Regions from separate parts of the Caldifermentibacillus hisashii genome, predicted to be linked through region 4. Evidence: riboswitches for the same ligand, from Rfam matches in the RefSeq annotation. Region 4 holds a riboswitch; each other region holds the start of a gene.
The links. Region 4 has a riboswitch for S-adenosylmethionine ahead of NSQ14_RS09935 (O-acetylhomoserine aminocarboxypropyltransferase/cysteine synthase family protein). Riboswitches for the same ligand answer to the same signal wherever they lie in the genome.
Positions count from the first base shown of each region.

Region 1: linked by a shared signal. The riboswitch ahead of NSQ14_RS14695 (methionine ABC transporter ATP-binding protein) and the one ahead of NSQ14_RS09935 (O-acetylhomoserine aminocarboxypropyltransferase/cysteine synthase family protein) in region 4 are both predicted to bind S-adenosylmethionine.
Region 2: linked by a shared signal. The riboswitch ahead of NSQ14_RS04630 (phosphoadenylyl-sulfate reductase) and the one ahead of NSQ14_RS09935 (O-acetylhomoserine aminocarboxypropyltransferase/cysteine synthase family protein) in region 4 are both predicted to bind S-adenosylmethionine.
Region 3: linked by a shared signal. The riboswitch ahead of metK (methionine adenosyltransferase) and the one ahead of NSQ14_RS09935 (O-acetylhomoserine aminocarboxypropyltransferase/cysteine synthase family protein) in region 4 are both predicted to bind S-adenosylmethionine.

Region 1 is NZ_CP155467.1:3,014,056-3,018,272, forward strand. It holds gene NSQ14_RS14685 (MetQ/NlpA family ABC transporter substrate-binding protein) at 1-722, opposite strand, end outside; gene NSQ14_RS14690 (methionine ABC transporter permease) at 740-1,408, opposite strand; gene NSQ14_RS14695 (methionine ABC transporter ATP-binding protein) at 1,401-2,426, opposite strand; SAM riboswitch class I at 2,571-2,680, opposite strand; gene NSQ14_RS14700 (SCP2 sterol-binding domain-containing protein) at 2,934-3,263, opposite strand; gene NSQ14_RS14705 (thioredoxin family protein) at 3,450-3,755, opposite strand; gene NSQ14_RS14710 (toprim domain-containing protein) at 3,789-4,136, opposite strand.
Region 2 is NZ_CP155467.1:992,863-997,079, reverse strand. It holds gene NSQ14_RS04635 (assimilatory sulfite reductase (NADPH) flavoprotein subunit) at 1-1,687, opposite strand, end outside; gene NSQ14_RS04630 (phosphoadenylyl-sulfate reductase) at 1,957-2,682, opposite strand; SAM riboswitch class I at 2,751-2,851, opposite strand; gene NSQ14_RS04625 (ATP-grasp domain-containing protein) at 2,935-3,795, opposite strand; gene NSQ14_RS04620 (RimK family alpha-L-glutamate ligase) at 3,788-4,217, opposite strand, start outside.
Region 3 is NZ_CP155467.1:2,870,855-2,875,071, forward strand. It holds gene NSQ14_RS13920 (Rrf2 family transcriptional regulator) at 1-417, shown strand, start outside; gene metK (methionine adenosyltransferase) at 620-1,816, opposite strand; SAM riboswitch class I at 2,148-2,252, opposite strand; gene pckA (phosphoenolpyruvate carboxykinase (ATP)) at 2,495-4,075, shown strand.
Region 4 is NZ_CP155467.1:2,108,569-2,112,785, reverse strand. It holds gene NSQ14_RS09945 (metallophosphoesterase) at 1-589, opposite strand, end outside; gene NSQ14_RS09940 (yteA family sporulation protein) at 770-1,537, shown strand; SAM riboswitch class I at 1,643-1,755, shown strand; gene NSQ14_RS09935 (O-acetylhomoserine aminocarboxypropyltransferase/cysteine synthase family protein) at 1,887-3,182, shown strand; gene NSQ14_RS09930 (lysophospholipid acyltransferase family protein) at 3,759-4,217, shown strand, end outside.

The DNA.
Region 1 (4,217 bases), 910 kb from region 4:
ATGACATTTACATAAGGAGATTCACTGTCTTCAATTGCAATACTGTCTTTAACCGGATTTAATCCAGCATCAAGCGCATAGTTGGAATTGATAACGACCAGATCACCTTCACCGTTATTATAAATTGTCGGTAGCATATCCGGTGCATAGTCATATTCGAATTTCAAGTTTTTCGGATTGCTCGCAATATCATCAAGGGTTGCTCCCGTTTTATCAGTTCCATCCTTTAATGTAATTAATCCTTTTGCTTCAAACAATGTAAGGATACGACCATGATCAGGAACATTGCTGCTCATTATGACAGTAGCCCCATCTTTAACCTCATCTAATGATTTATATTTTTTGGAATAGATTCCAATTGGTTCAATATGAATCCCGCCTGCATTGACGAAATCATAGTTAAATTCTTTATTTTGTGCTTCTAAGTAAGGAATATGTTGGAAAAAGTTTGCATCCAGATCTTTATCTTTTAATGCCGGATTAATTAATTCATACTTACTGAATGTTTTAATTTTCAAATCAATCCCTTGTTTAGCTAAAATCGGCTTTGCTTTTTCCAAAATTACTGCATGTGGTTCATTCGTTGCACCAATGACTAATGTTTTTGTATCCTTTCCACTGTCTCCGTCACTTTCACCCGCTGTTTTGTCGTCCTTCCCTCCGCAAGCTGCCAGAGTGAAAACAAGAATTGTACTGAACAATAATGTAAGTAATTTTTTCATTTTGGTTTCCCCCTCATTCATCTTTTATCAATTTTTTTTGTTATTATATCTCCAATAAATTGGATGATAAATACGATAATTAAGATTAATAGTGTTGCAAATAAAGTTACATCATTTTGATTACGAGAAAATCCATCTAAATAGGCATAATCACCTAAGCCGCCAGCTCCGATGACACCGGCTATCGCAGTGTAACCGACTAACGCAATCGCTGTAACTGTAATTCCGGAGATAATCGCAGGCATTGATTCCGGAAGCAATACTTTAAAAATAATGGTACTTGTCTTGGCCCCCATCGCTTTTGCAGCTTCAATGACTCCTTTATCAATTTCCCTTAAGCCAATTTCAACCATTCTTGCATAAAATGGTGCGGAACCAATGATTAAAGCCGGTAATGCCGCTTCCATACCGATCATGGTGCCTACTAATACCCTCGTGAACGGAATAAGTAAAACAATCAATATAACAAACGGAATGGACCGAAAGATGTTGACAACTGCTGAGATGATCCAATTAATGAATTTATTTTGCCATAAATTTCCTTCTGATGTTAAAAACAGTAATAATCCTAAAATAATACCGATAATGAAAATCCAAACAAGAGAGATCCCGGTCATATATAAAGTTTCAACCGTCTTTTCCCAGGCTTTTTCCCAATCAACATTCGGGAAGAGTGTTTCAATCATTTTGTACCACCTCCACCCCGACTTGATTTTTGTTTAGGAAGTCGATTGCCGCCTCAATATCACTTGGATTTCCTTCAATATGGATAAATAAAGTTCCATAGGCACCGTTTCGTGTTTGTGATACTTTTCCTTGCAAAATATTAACAGTAACCGGCAGCTCTCTTATTAATCGTGTAATTATCGCTTGTTCAGCTACATCACCGATAAACGATAATTTTGCAATTTTCCCGTCCGGATATTTCTCTAATAAATGGTCAATTGTCTCTTTCGTTTCTTCCGGTTCTGTCACCTGACCAATAAAGCGTTTTGTAATTTCTTCTTTTGGATGTCGGAATATATCAAGAACAGGTGCAATTTCAACAATTTTTCCACTGTCCATGACGGCCACACGATGACAGATTTTTCGAATGACATGCATTTCATGGGTAATTAAAATAATCGTTAAACCTAATTTCCTGTTAATATCCACAAGCAGATCAAGAATTGCGTCCGTCGTTTGCGGGTCAAGTGCTGATGTTGCTTCATCACATAATAATACTTTTGGATTATTAGCGAGTGCCCGGGCAATGCCGACCCTTTGTTTTTGACCGCCGCTTAGTTGGGATGGGTAAGCATCTTCTCTACCCTCTAAGCCGACAAGTTTAATTAAATTCTCTACCCGTTTTTCCCTTAAAGCCTTTGGAACACCTGCAATTTCCAGTGGGAATGATATATTACCGCGTACCGTTCTCGACCAGAGAAGATTGAAATGTTGGAAAATCATACCAATTTCTCGACGGGCCAAGCGTAATTCTTTCCCGCGAATATTTGTAATATCTTTATCGGCAATGGTGAGTGAACCTTCCGTAGGTGTTTCCAGTCCATTGAACATACGGATCAATGTGCTTTTCCCGGCACCGCTATAACCGATGATTCCAAAGATTTCTCCCTCATCTATCGTAAAATTCACATGATTTACAGCCGTTAATGGCCCGGATTTGGTTGTGAAAACTTTCGTGATATTTTGTACATTGATCATTTCACACCCTCCTTCAGTCTAAACTTCTCCTTTTTGTAGGAAATGATCAAAATGTGAGACGAATTATTTTATTTCTTGTTTAAAAATAAAAGCCTTCCTACACTGATAAGTAGAAAGGCACGCGAATATAATCGAATGTCCTTTCTCTTATCTCTCAAAGTCTTTAAACTTTGTGTGAATTGGCACCATTTCAATAAAAAATTGACGGTTGCCGGGCTTCATCGGGCACATCCCTCCACCTCTCTTGATAAGAGTTAGACGCTAGTATTTATTTTATTTAATATAAGATTCATATTATCATTAAAAAATAGTTGAGTCAATAAAGATTTTTTTATATACTAATGAAAAATTTCCAACTAAATTTTTTCGGTAACCCCAAAACTCGGTAATTGCGGTGTTCATTTTTTTGAAACACGGGCTTTTTCGACTATATCCACCAATTAGGATATATTTATCCAAGAACCGCACCCGCTCTAGCCGTTAATTCCCCCGAACCCGATTGATTCCTTATCCTTCTACCCGTTGGAGCCAGAAAAATGATTCAAGCAAAAGCATTGTTCGGTAATTACATTCAATTTGAACATGACGTAACTTTATTGCTTCTTGCAGCCGTATTTTTCCATCAAGGATAGATTGAATCATCTTTTCCTCTCCTGACAACTCACAATCTATTTCACCATTATATTCCTTTATGAATTCAACCTTGTCTTTAGAAAAAATGAGATAACAAGCGTCTTTTCGGTTCCGAATCAGAACAGTGACCGGCTCGTTCGGAACTAAAATTCGAACAACCGGTTGATGATTGATCCTCTTTAGAAAATTATCGACAGCCACCATACTGAGATACCCCCGAGCAATATTGAGCCGAGTACCGTTTTGTAGCAATGTTACGTTCATAATCAGGCTCTATTTATATTAATTCTCTATATGTTAAAATTCTCCTTTTTTAAAAAAAATAAAATAGCCGCCCTTTCAAAAGGTTATTTTGTCAATTTCACATAAACCTTTTAGGACAGCATCGGATTAAAGTTTTTTTAATTTTTCATATAAGTAAGGAACATCTTGAAAGGCATAAATTTTTTCTTTCACTTGATGTTCATTGAAGAGGACTAAACAGGGAACACTTTCGATAAAAAATGTCTCCGCAATTTCCGGTAAATAATTTATATCGGCTTTCCCAATCGGTAAGTCCGGCAATAATTTCGTGATCACTTCTAACATTTTTCCTGCTACTTGACAAGTACCACATAAAGGGGTGTATAAGTAAAAGGCACCTTTCTTCCCGCTCTTTAAATATTGGTAAAATGTTTCACCAGTCCATTGTTCCATTTGATTCATCCCTTATTTCCATATGGCTTAAGATTACAATAAATATTTTGAATGTACTTGTATATTTGCTTGTAAAAGAACAGTCGCAACATGATTTTCCGGGACTGAAGCAACTTCCCGATAGGTACGATCAATGTATATATGTTTTGCTTCCGGAAATTCACGTTTGAATTGTTTTCTCAATTTGTCTCCTGAGTCATCAGCATCAAAAAGCACAAATACTTCTTTATCATATAACATATCAATTAGTTCATCCAATTTGCTCAGCCCAATCGTTCCATTTGTACAGATGATTTCTACAGATTCATTTATTACCTCTTGTACTTTTTTCTTATCCGATTTTCCCTCTACAATTATAACTTTCTCAACAGCTTCCTCCATTTTCGATCACCTATCCAACATGATACAAAGAAACAACAAGATAGACAACTAATATGTTCCTTTTTATATTACTATGCAACT
Region 2 (4,217 bases), 1.1 Mb from region 4:
AAACAACAGCCCCGTCTTCCAGCCATTGATAAAATTCTTTCCTTTTTTCAAGCATTCGGTGTTGGACATAAACTTTTTCCGCCTGATCCCGCGAAAAAGCAACATCCATTTTCGTTAACACCCCATTTTTTAACCATTTTTGCCATTCAACTTGATATAAGAAGTCTGAGGAGAAATGTTGATCACCAAAAAATAACCAACTTTTCCCTGTAATTCCTTCTGCTTCACGCTCTTGCAAAAATGCCCGAAATGGTGCTACACCTGTTCCCGGCCCGATCATAATAATTGGTGTATCCGGGTTACTTGGCAGTTTAAAGTTTGGATTTTGATCCACATAGACAGACAACATATCGCCGGGTTGAATCCGCTCGGCAATTTGAGAGGAACATACACCTTTTCGATTGCGACCATGGGCTTGGAAACGGACGGCACTGATGGTGAGATGTACTTCATCCGGATTTGCTTTTAAGCTGCTGGCAATTGAATACTGGCGCGCCGGCAATTTTCTTAGAATATGAATAAAATCAACGGGTTTAAGTTGTACCGGTCGAAAATCCCGGACAAAATCAAGTAAATCCCGACCATCTAAATAAGCTTTTACTTTTTCTTCATTGCCCGGTGCTGCAAGTTTCTTTAACTCTTCATTATGAAACAGTTCAGCTGCCGCCTGAATAAATGATTTCGTTAGTCTAGTAATCTCAAATTTGGAGAGCAAGGCTTTTCGCAATGAATAAATATCACCTTCCTCGTTAATTTGCACCGATTCTTCCGGGTTCCATCCGAGTTCATTGATTAAACTGTCAACAAGTTCCGGATCATTTTCCGGTAAGATGGCTAAACTGTCTCCCGGCTCAAAAGTCAGACCGGAATCTTCCAACGATAACACAAGGTGGCGGGTTTCTTTATTCGAACCACGACCATTTAAACTAATATTTTCAAGTACTTCAGCCGGATAAGGATTCTTTTTCGAATAAACCGACTGTTTTTCCTCCAACAGAGTAGCCGCCGCTTGCTTTTCCGAAACAGATATGGCCGATGCATTTGCATTGCTTGTTTCATGTAAGACGGCAACTACTCCGCTCATCCATTGTTCTGCCGGATCCTCAAAATCAACATCACAATCAACCCTTGGATAGAGCCGTTCTCCTCCTAATTCTTCCAAACGTTTGTCAAAGTCCTTCCCGGTTTGACAGAAAAATTCGTATGACTCGTCACCTAATGCAAGCACAGAAAATCGGACATTTTCTAATTTTGGTGCCCGCTTACTATGTAAAAATTCATAAAAAGACCGGGCATTTTCCGGGGGCTCCCCTTCCCCATGGGTACTCGTGATGATTAATAAATCTTGAACTTTCTTCAAATTTTGCGGTTTAAAGTCGTCCATCGAAAATGATTGCACCGGTAATTGTTTTGCTTGTAATTTTTCAACAATCGTACTTGCCAACGATTGCCCATTGCCCGTTTCAGAACCAAACAGTACGGTTACTTCACGAGTTTGAATGGATTGTTCCATTTTCGGGGCAGCTGTTTGATCAACTTGCACGCTTTGTTCATACCCGGCAATGAACGGGTAGGACAGGAACCCGCACAACCATATTTTTTGTGCTTCGGTTAATGTCGGGATTAACCTGTTCAAATATTCTCGTTGTTCTTCATTAAATGGGCTGTTATTCACGTTAAATTGCAAAACGTTTCACCTCATCATTTCTTATGTTACAATCTATAAAACAGTATTCATATTAAAATAGTATGTTTTTAAATTATGATTATCCAACTTTGCGACAAATGAACCGGGTCTTTATTTGGATTTTTCAATTTTGCAACAAATCAAATCGGTCCTCCATTCGGTTCCCCATTTTGTTTCAAAGAACCGGATCTTTAATTCTGGTTTCCCAATTTTCCAACAAATTAATTTAGTCCCAATTTGATTCCCATTTTGTTTCAATGAACCGGTCCTCAATTCGCCGGGGTATGTAGACCGCATTCTATTTTATTAAAACCGGCCCATCTTCCGGCACGTTGATTATTTGGATCTGTAACCGGCAATGTGCACGGCTCACAACCAATGCTCGGGTATCCTTGATCATGTAAAATATTATATGGCAACTCATTTTGACGGATATATGACCAAACATCTTCCCAAGTCCAGTATATTAATGGACAAATTTTAATAGATTTAAATCTTTCGTCCTTATTGACAAAATCTGTATTCTTTCTGCTTGGAGACTGTTCCCTGCGAAGTCCGGAAATCCAAGCCGGGACTCCATACAAAACTTCTTCCAACGGCCTTATTTTTCGCAAAAAACAACATAAATCAGGCTCTGTTTTCCACAACTCCGGCCCGTACTTTTTTGCTTGTTCCTCCAAAGTCAGCTTCGGTTTTTTTAGTTGAATATTTAAACTCGGGTATTTGATTTTTACTTTTTCAATCAATTCATATGTTTCCTTAAAATGAACGCCGGTATCGAGAAAAACAATCGTTGCTTCCGGTTGAACTTTTGCAATCAGATCCACTAAGACAATTCCCTCTGCCCCAAAGCTACAGGCGTAAACAACGGAATTTCCATATGTCTCATATGCCCATTGTAAAACAGGCAACGCCCCTTTTGTTTCATCTGTAAACCGTTGATTCTTGAAAGGATCATCTGTAAAGTTATCATATAAAATCCGCTGTTCAATCATCATTTCACCCCTAAAAAAATCCCTTCTTCATTTTGATAAATAAGAAGGGATAGATTTAATCATATTCCTTCTTATCTTCCAGACATTTGTCTGCAGGAGTTGGCACAGTGTTTTTAAACCTGTTGCCGAGGTTTCTTCGGGCCTGTCCCTCCACCTCTCTTGATAAGAATATCATCTTTTCCTATAATTTTAGTATGAATTAAGTTTAAACTGTGTTATTTTAAAAGTCAATAAGTTTTTTGAAAATATGACCTATTTCCCTTTTTGACTCTTTTCTATATAGGCTAAGTACTTGCCGACAACGTCCATATCATAACATTTATACAAAACTCTTGAACCGACCACATCTTCTATTTCATTAAATAAAAAACGTCCCTCTTCATCTAAAATAAAATCAATCCCGACAAAATCAAACTGTGCAAGTTGTGCGATTTTCTTAACCAATCTCTTTTCATCGTCACTCAGTGAATACGGTTCAACCTTCCCACCTAAAGAAAAATTTGCTTTAAAGCTCTTTTCCGAATATCTTTTGACAGCTGCCAAAATTTCGTTTCCCATAACAAACACACGAATGTCAACGCCGGGATTTGTACAAACTTCCTGCAAAATAAACTCGTCACCGGAAAATGTGGCTAGTTTTTCTGTCAATTCCTTTTCGTTAGCAATGAAAAATACTTCTCTACCTCCGTGTCCGGCAACTGATTTTAAAATGAGCGGAAAATCACCGCCAAACTGCTCAACACAAAAATCATGCCGGTTTCCAATCCAAGTTTTCACAGATTTAATGCCATGTGAGTTGATAAATTGATGGGTTTTCCCTTTATGATTACAAATTTCTGTTATAAAAGCAGAATTAAACACTCGGCACCCCATCTTTTCAAAATGCGTTGCAATGATACTATTCCGGCTCCGATTAATAACAAAATTCGGTGTCACTAATCGCTTTCTTCTAGCTTCTGCGTAAAATTGTTCATCAATTCCAAGGAAAAGTTCATCCGTTAAAACAAGGCCAATCGTTAACCCATGTTCCTGTGCCCTTTCGATAAATTGTTCTGCAAACCATTGATTTTTCTTATAATCATCCCGTCCGTAAATCAGTAAACCACTATGCATTACCAATTCTCTCCAATATGTAATCAAAAATATATTCCGACACGTCGATGCCGGTGCAATCAAACACATTTTTTATATGGGCATTGGAATTCACTTCACAGATTATCGGTTCATCATTATCACCAAATAAAAGGTCAACACCGGAAAAATCCGCTCCCACCGCTTGTGATGCTTTTATGGCCAACTCCTTAAAAGTTCGCGGGGGATCGAACTTTTGCATCATCCCGCCATTTGTTACATTCGCACGAAAATCTATCTCATTGAATCTGAGCATGGAAGCCACAACTTGATCCCCAACCACATACAATCGGGCATCTTTACCGGTACTGGATGAAATAAATTGTTGGTAAAGATGAGGCCGGTATAGCAGCTGGTGCCTTTTGACGACCAATTCTTCTCGGTTTTTCACTAAATAAACTTGA
Region 3 (4,217 bases), 760 kb from region 4:
TTACGAACATTGATCTATTTAGCTTCACTTGAAACAGATAGACTTTGCAATATTCAGGAAATTTCAGATGCCTATGGTATTTCAAAAAATCATTTAATGAAAGTGGTTCATCACTTAGGAAAGCTTGGAATTATTGAAACCGTACGGGGAAGAAACGGGGGTTTTCGTTTGGCCCTTCCACCCGGCGACATCAATATCGGTAAACTTGTCCGGCAAACAGAAGATGGTTTTTATTTAGTTGATTGTTTTAATCCCGACACCCCGAATGCTTGTGTCATTACTCCGGTTTGCGGACTTTCTCATATATTAAGAGAAGCTTTACAGGCGTATCTTCATGTTTTGGATAAGTATACACTGGCCGATATTGTAAAGTCGCCCGAGGCCTATCAGGAATTACTATTTAAAGAAATACAATGAGTAGCAAACCATAGTTATACAAATCTGAAATCAATTTCTAAAATCTCTTTATTAGGATTTAACTTCTCCCATGGACTTTATAACTCAAGAAAGGGGCTGTCCAGAAAGTCATTTTTTCGACTTTTGGATGCCCCTTTCTTGTTTAAAAAACTTGATAAATCAATATTTTAAATGATTCGATATTAGAAGTTCTCCACAATAATTATCCCATTGCTGCTTTTTTCAATAACTCAGCTTTATCTGTTCGTTCCCACGGCAAGTTTATATCCGTCCGACCAAAATGTCCGTATGCCGCTGTTTGTTTATAAATCGGTCTGCGTAAATCAAGCATTTTGATAATTCCGGCCGGTCTTAAGTCAAAATGTTTACGGACTAGATCAACTAAAACTGCTTCATCAACTTGCCCCGTCCCGAATGTATCAATAGAAATTGAAACCGGTTGGGCAACCCCAATCGCATAAGCAAGCTGTACTTCACATTTATCGGCAAGTCCGGCTGCAACAATATTTTTCGCCACATATCGGGCAGCATAAGAAGCGGAACGATCCACTTTCGTCGGGTCTTTTCCGGAGAACGCACCGCCACCATGATGAGCATAACCCCCATATGTATCGACAATGATTTTTCTCCCCGTTAACCCGGCATCACCTTGTGGTCCACCGACAACAAAACGGCCAGTCGGATTAATAAAAAATTTCGTTTTATCATCAATAAACTCGTTTGGAACAACCTTTTTAATAACGAATTCATGAATATCCTTTTTTATCTGATCCAAATTTACTTCTGGGTGGTGTTGTGTTGAAATAACAATTGTATCGATTCGAACCGGTTTGCCATTTTCATCATATTCTACAGTTACTTGAGTTTTCCCGTCCGGACGCAAATATGGAATAATTTCTTCTTTTCTAACTTCAGCAAGCCTCCGTGCCAGCCGATGCGCTAATGATATCGGAAGCGGCATCAACTCACTCGTTTCATTGCAGGCAAAACCAAACATCAACCCTTGGTCTCCGGCACCGATTGCTTCGATTTCATCATCAGTCATCAAGCCTTCGCGCGCTTCCAAAGCTTGGTTAACGCCCATCGCAATATCCGGTGATTGTTCATCGATGGCTGTCAATACGCCACAGGTCTCTGCATCAAACCCATATTTTGCCCGCGTATAACCAATTTCCCGAACCGTATCCCGTACTATTTTTGGAATATCAACATAAGAAGTTGTGGAAATTTCTCCAAATACAAGCACTAACCCGGTTGTAATGGATGTTTCCGCAGCAACACGGGCATTCGGATCTTCGCTTAAAATCGCATCCAGAATCGCATCTGATATTTGATCGCAAATTTTATCCGGATGTCCTTCCGTTACCGACTCTGAAGTAAATAGATGTCGTGTCCCCATAATTTTCCTCCTTAAAATCGCGCTGGCATTCATTTTATAAAAGTAAAAGCCAGCTTTTTATTTGAAACGGATACAAGCCAATGCCCAGGATCAACATCGGAACGTTTTTAAAACATCTGCTTTATTATATTAATAAGCATTCCCCATTCAAATTGGAGATATAATTATACAAAAATCTAAAGAAAACTCGGTGACTGCCGAGCCATTAGGCGAAAGCAGAGCCGTAATTGCACTTATGCGTTAGGAAAGTAGAAATTGAAAAATTTCTACTTTCCTATTAGCAAAAAAAAACACCTTCCCATGAGGAAAGGTTGCGCACGTCTTCCTTTCACTCTTATCGTTCAAGGAATCACCTTGCATCGGTTAGCACCTTACTTGCAATAAGTAGGTTGCCGGGTTTCCTCGGGCCTGTCCCTCCACCATCTCGGGATAAGAGTATCCGTTATAGATAAATCATACATGATATGAGAAATATGTCAATTGTTTTAAACAGAGATTAAAAAAGTTTTTTAGAAAACCAATTCAATTCCGTTATCTAAATTAGAAAAATGAGCTTAAAAATGAATGGAAAATGGGGCAATTTTTTTCTTTGAATAGTATAGACTAATAAAATATATATGTTATACTATTTTTCGAAGGGTATGAGAAAATAACAAAGGGGAAGGTTTACTAATGAAAATGGTAAGTACGGTAAACAGTCTGTATGAATTAGTAAATGGAAATAATATTTTAGTACAATTATCCGTTCCACAGTTAATGGAAAAAATTATTAACAATAAAGAAGGCTTACTAACTGACAAAGGTGCAATCAGTGTAACAACCGGGAAGTATACGGGGAGATCACCGAAAGATAAATATATTGTTCAAGAAAACTCTGTGCTGAATAAAATCGATTGGGGCAGTGTCAACCAACCAATCTCAAAAAAAGTATTTAACAGATTGTATCATAAAGTTTTGCATTATTTAAAACACAAGAAAGAACTGTACGTGTTTAAAGGATTTGCCGGCGAAGACAAATTATATCAACTGCCAATCCAGGTGATAACCGAATATGCATGGCATAATTTATTTGCCCATCAGTTGTTTATCCGCCCAACCGAAGAAGAATTGAAAAATCACCAAAGTCAATTTACAGTTATTTTTGCACCGGATTTCAAAGCTGATCCGGTCATTGATGGCGTTAGATCGGAAACATTTATTATTATTTCTTTTGAAGAGAAGGTTGTTCTGATTGGTGGAACAGAATATGCCGGTGAAATGAAAAAATCAATTTTTACAATTATGAACTATTTGCTTCCCGAGCAAGATATTTTCTCTATGCATTGCTCTGCCAATGTCGGGGATGACGGGGATGTTGCACTGTTCTTTGGCTTATCCGGTACCGGTAAAACAACGCTATCAACAGATAAAAACCGGCGTTTAATCGGGGATGATGAACATGGCTGGTCGAATCACGGCGTGTTTAATATTGAAGGCGGATGCTATGCGAAGTGCATTCATCTATCCCGAGAAAAAGAACCGCAAATCTATGATGCGATTAAATTCGGGGCCGTTTTAGAAAATGTTGTAGTAAACGAGAATACAAGAATACCGGATTTTGATAATGGTAGTTTAACGGAGAATACACGGGCCGCTTACCCGATTGATGCGATCGATAATATTGTTCAACCAAGTGTAGCCGGTCACCCGTCAACGATTATTTTCTTAACGGCCGATGCATTCGGCGTACTTCCACCGATTTCAAAATTGACAAAAGAACAAGCCATGTATCATTTCTTGAGCGGGTATACAAGCAAACTTGCCGGGACAGAACGTGGGGTGACTGAACCGGAAGCGACCTTTTCCACCTGCTACGGTGCACCGTTCTTACCTTTACCGGCCAAGCGTTATGCGGAAATGCTCGGCAAAAAAATTGATGAGCATAAGGTGCAAGTATTTTTAGTCAATACCGGTTGGACAGGCGGCGTTTACGGTGTAGGCAACCGTATGAAGCTTGCTTACACTAGGGCAATGGTGCAAGCTGCGATTGAAGGAAAATTGAAACATGTGGAGACCGTCAAGGATGAAATTTTTGGACTTCATATCCCGGTTCATGTTCCCGGTGTTCCGGATGAGGTGCTTTTACCGAATAAAACATGGAAAGATGAATTGGCCTATAAAGGAAAAGCAAAAGAATTAGCAGGGAAGTTCCGGGAAAACTTTAAGAAATTTACCGATATTGATGCGGAAATTGAGAAACTTGGAGGACCAATTGCGTAATAACTGATAGAAAAAACAAGGACCGGATATGGTCAGCAATCCACCATTCACGTTTACAGGGCTGTCCTAAAAGTACAACTTTCTAAATTTTATTGTTAAAAGAATAGATTCGGTTTATTTTCGTTTCAGTGGCGGACGCTTT
Region 4 (4,217 bases):
GGACATCTGTCATTTTCAGCACAACATTTGGGTCATGCGTTAACACAAGATGGAAACCAGCCGGTGCATGATTATACGCTTTTTCTATATTGCTTCTCCCTGTACTGTAATCATCAATTCCAATAATATTGATAAGCTGACCATTTGTTTCAATTGTCACATGTTCATTTTGTAGTGTTTTACACCCATAATTTTCTAATAAATTTTTTAGTTTAGTAAAATTTTTTTCTTTTAGCACATAGTCGTGATTGCCAAAAACGGCAAATATTCCATATTGGGGATTGATTTCCTTAAATAGTTGGAGATAAGGAATTAGTTTCGGAATCGTACGTTTGCGGTCCAAATAATCACCGGTTAATGCAATTAAATCTATTTTTTGGTTTTGTACCATTTGTTTAAGATCCTCTGGAGAAACGGATATATTTTCAAGGTGCATATCGGTTAAATGTAGAATGGTCAATTTTCCATCATGATTCGTATTTGTCTTTAACTGAATGCGATTTATATTTACTTTTTTTGTGTTTTGATATGCTCGTCTAATTAAAATAGAAAAAATAATGAGGCAAAAAATAAAAATAACAGCTTTCACAATATCCCTCCTATAAACCCCAGTATAATGAGAAATAGATCACATGGGAAGTGGGAGTTTTTGGGTTTAATCATATAGAGGATATTCACAAAGTCCGTAAATAGCAACACCTTAAATTAGCAAACATGATTTTTAATTTTTTACAAATACTAAGCGAAACAGATGGGAGGAGTTAAAAATATGTTATCACAACAACAACTTGATGCCTTCCGTTCAATATTATTAGATGAAAAAGCGGATGTGGAAAAACGACTTAAGGGAAACGATCAATTTGGTATGAATAAAGGACATGCCCATGAATCCACCGGTGAATTATCGAGTTATGATAATCATCCCGCAGATGAAGGAACGGAATTATTTGAACGCGGGAAAGATTTAGCTCTAAATGAACATGAAGGCAATCATTTGAAAAATATTGAAAAGGCACTGAATGCAATTGAAAATGGTACATATGGAACTTGTGAAGTTTGTGGTGAAGAAATTCCTGTGGAAAGATTGGAAGCATTACCGACCACAACTTATTGCAAAAAACATAGTCCGGATCAAGTCATCTCCTACCAGAGACCGTTGGAAGAAGGAGTTTTAATGCCGCCGTACGGAAAATTTGATTTTGATGATTCGAATGATGAAGGTTTAAGCTTCGATGCAGAAGATGCTTGGCAAGAGGTGGCGAGTTGGGGAACGAGTGAAACACCTTCAGACTTCATCGAGCCGCAAAAGCATTATAACGATGTGAATATCGAACCGGAAGAAAATGTCGGATATGTCGAGGATTATGAAAACTTTGTCGGCGTTGATATGTATGGGAAAAATATCACTGTTTATCCGAACCGGCAACATGAAAAATATGAGGAAGACCTTAATGAAGAGGGGATTATGACAACTTTCGGCGACCTTCCACCGTTTGAAAAAGATCCGTATGTGGAAGAAGAGACTGATCGACGTTAAGGAAAAAATAGGACATTTTGTAAATTTTTCATAAAAAAATAATTGACGAAATAAAAACAATTCCGTATAATCATTTTAACAATAATTTAAAAAAGTGAGTACAAACTCTTATCAAGAGAGGTGGAGGGAATAGGCCCGATGAAACCCGGCAACCTTCAAACATGGTTTGAAAAGGTGCCAATTCCTACAGGTCAGGATGTAGATCTGAGAGATAAGAGGAGGGATGAATTTCAAACCTCTTCTTATTGAAGGGGTTTTTATTTTTTGTACCTCTTCAATTCTCTCTAAGAGCAAGATGTATGCAAAAGCTCACTTAATTATTGTTACAAAATTTTAGGGGGAATTGTTTATGACGATAGAGTATAAAGACGAAACGATTTTATTACATGGAGGACAAGAAGCAGATCCGACTACCGGTTCCCGGGCTGTTCCAATTTACCAAACGACATCTTATGTGTTTCGGGATGCTGAACATGCGGCAAATTTATTTGGCTTGAAAGAACCGGGTAATATTTACACTAGAATTATGAATCCGACTGTTGATGTTTTTGAAAAACGGGTGGCGGCTCTGGAAGGCGGTACAGCTGCCGTTGCAACCGCTTCGGGATCTGCTGCAATTACATATGCGGTTTTAAATGTTGCTGAGAGCGGAGATGAAATTGTTGCTGACAGTAATTTATACGGCGGTACGTTCAACTTATTTGCTAATACAATAAAAAAATTTGGCATTACAGTAAAATTTGTTGATGCTCGTGACCCGGAAAATTTTCGTAAAGCTGTTACGCCAAAAACGAAAGCATTTTTTGGTGAAATTATCGGCAATCCAAGTCTCCGAGTATTTGATGTTGAAGCAGTAGCAAAAATTGCGAACGAAGTAGGTGTTCCGCTCATTATTGATAACACATTTGCTCCTTATAGTGCAAAACCAATTGAATGGGGTGCGCATGTCGTCGTTCATTCTGCAACAAAATGGATTGGCGGTCACGGAACTTCTATCGGCGGAATCGTTGTTGATGGAGGGAATTTTGATTGGACGAATGAACGGATTACAAGTTTTAATGAACCGGATCCGGGATATCACGGGTTGAAATATGCAGATTTAGGAAATGTTGCGTTTGCTACAAAGCTGCGTGTACAATTATTGCGCGATACCGGTGCTTCCTTGAGTCCGCAAAATGCTTTTTATTTTTTACTTGGTCTTGAAACATTACATCTTCGGATTGAAAGACATAATGAAAATGCATTAAAAGTAGCACAATATTTGAAAGACCATCCATCGGTGGAATGGGTATCTTATCCCGGCTTGGCAGATCATCCATCCTATGAGCTAGCAAAAAAATATTTAAGACACGGTGCCGGTTCGATGATCGTATTCGGTATAAAGGGAGGAAGAGAAGCAGGTAGAAGGATTATCAATCATGTTCAATTGTTTTCCCACGTGGCCAATGTTGGGGATGCGAAGTCACTGATTATTCATCCGGCCTCGACCACCCATTCCCAGTTAAGTGATGAAGAATTAGCGCTATCCGGAACAACTCCGGAATTAATTCGCTTATCCATCGGTATTGAACATGTTGATGATATTATTTATGACTTAGAACAAGCGATTGCCAAGGCGGTGGAAACGACAGCGGCGGTACAATAATTTAAATTGAAAAAAGGATACATGTTTACTAGATGAAGCTTTCTGTTTCAGCTAGACAAGGGGTTTATAGAAGATAGAGTAAACAGCGGGTAAAAAACACTCGCTGTTTTTTTACGTAAAGTATAAATTCCCACAAGGCTGCGAATTCGTATTTTTCAATTTATAAGGTCCAAAAGAGCGCGATTTGGTCACTCCTATGGGACAATTCAGCTTAATTTTCTATTAGATTTGTCCCATAGAGCCGTTCTATGAGACATTTTTGTTTGACTTTCCGATGTTTTTGTCTCATAGAGAGCGATTCGTCCACTCCTATGGGACATTTCTGCTCTATTTTCAAAGCTTTTTGTCCAATAGAAATTAAACTCCGACTCTCAGAAAATATTCTGGCAAGTTTGGCCCTGCAGTAATGAGATATATTTCGACCGCTTGCTGGTTACCCAGGCAAAATAAAGTTAAGCTGAATCCTACCATTTCCCCATTTCCACTTCATAAAGAAGAAATATTTTGTTATTCTATGTTTATATCATAAAGTATCCATTTTTATTTATTATGTGTTTTTTCAGGGAGTGACCTCTTTTGTATTCTTTTTTAGGAAAAATTGCAGCGATTATATTAAAGGTTTTTTCGAAAATAACGGTAAAAAACCTTGATAATCTTCCGAAAGATACTGGTTTTATTATTGCTTGTAATCATATCGGTTGGGTTGATATTGTCGGGTTGGGTGTAGCCTTGTTACCGCGACAAATTCATTTTATGGCCAAGAAGGAATTATTCAAACGAAAACCAGTCGCCAAATTTTTAACGTCTTTAAATGCCTTTCCGGTTGACCGAAAAAATCCCGGGACAAGCAGCATAAAAACACCTGTGAAATTATTGAAGGAAGGAAATATTGTCGGTATTTTCCCGAGTGGAACAAGAAATGATCATGCGCCAATTAAAAGGGGTGCGGTGACGATCGCCAATTTGGCAAAAGTCCCGATTGTCCCTTGTGCCTATTCGGGTCCAACTAATATAAAAGATGTGTTAAAAAGGAAA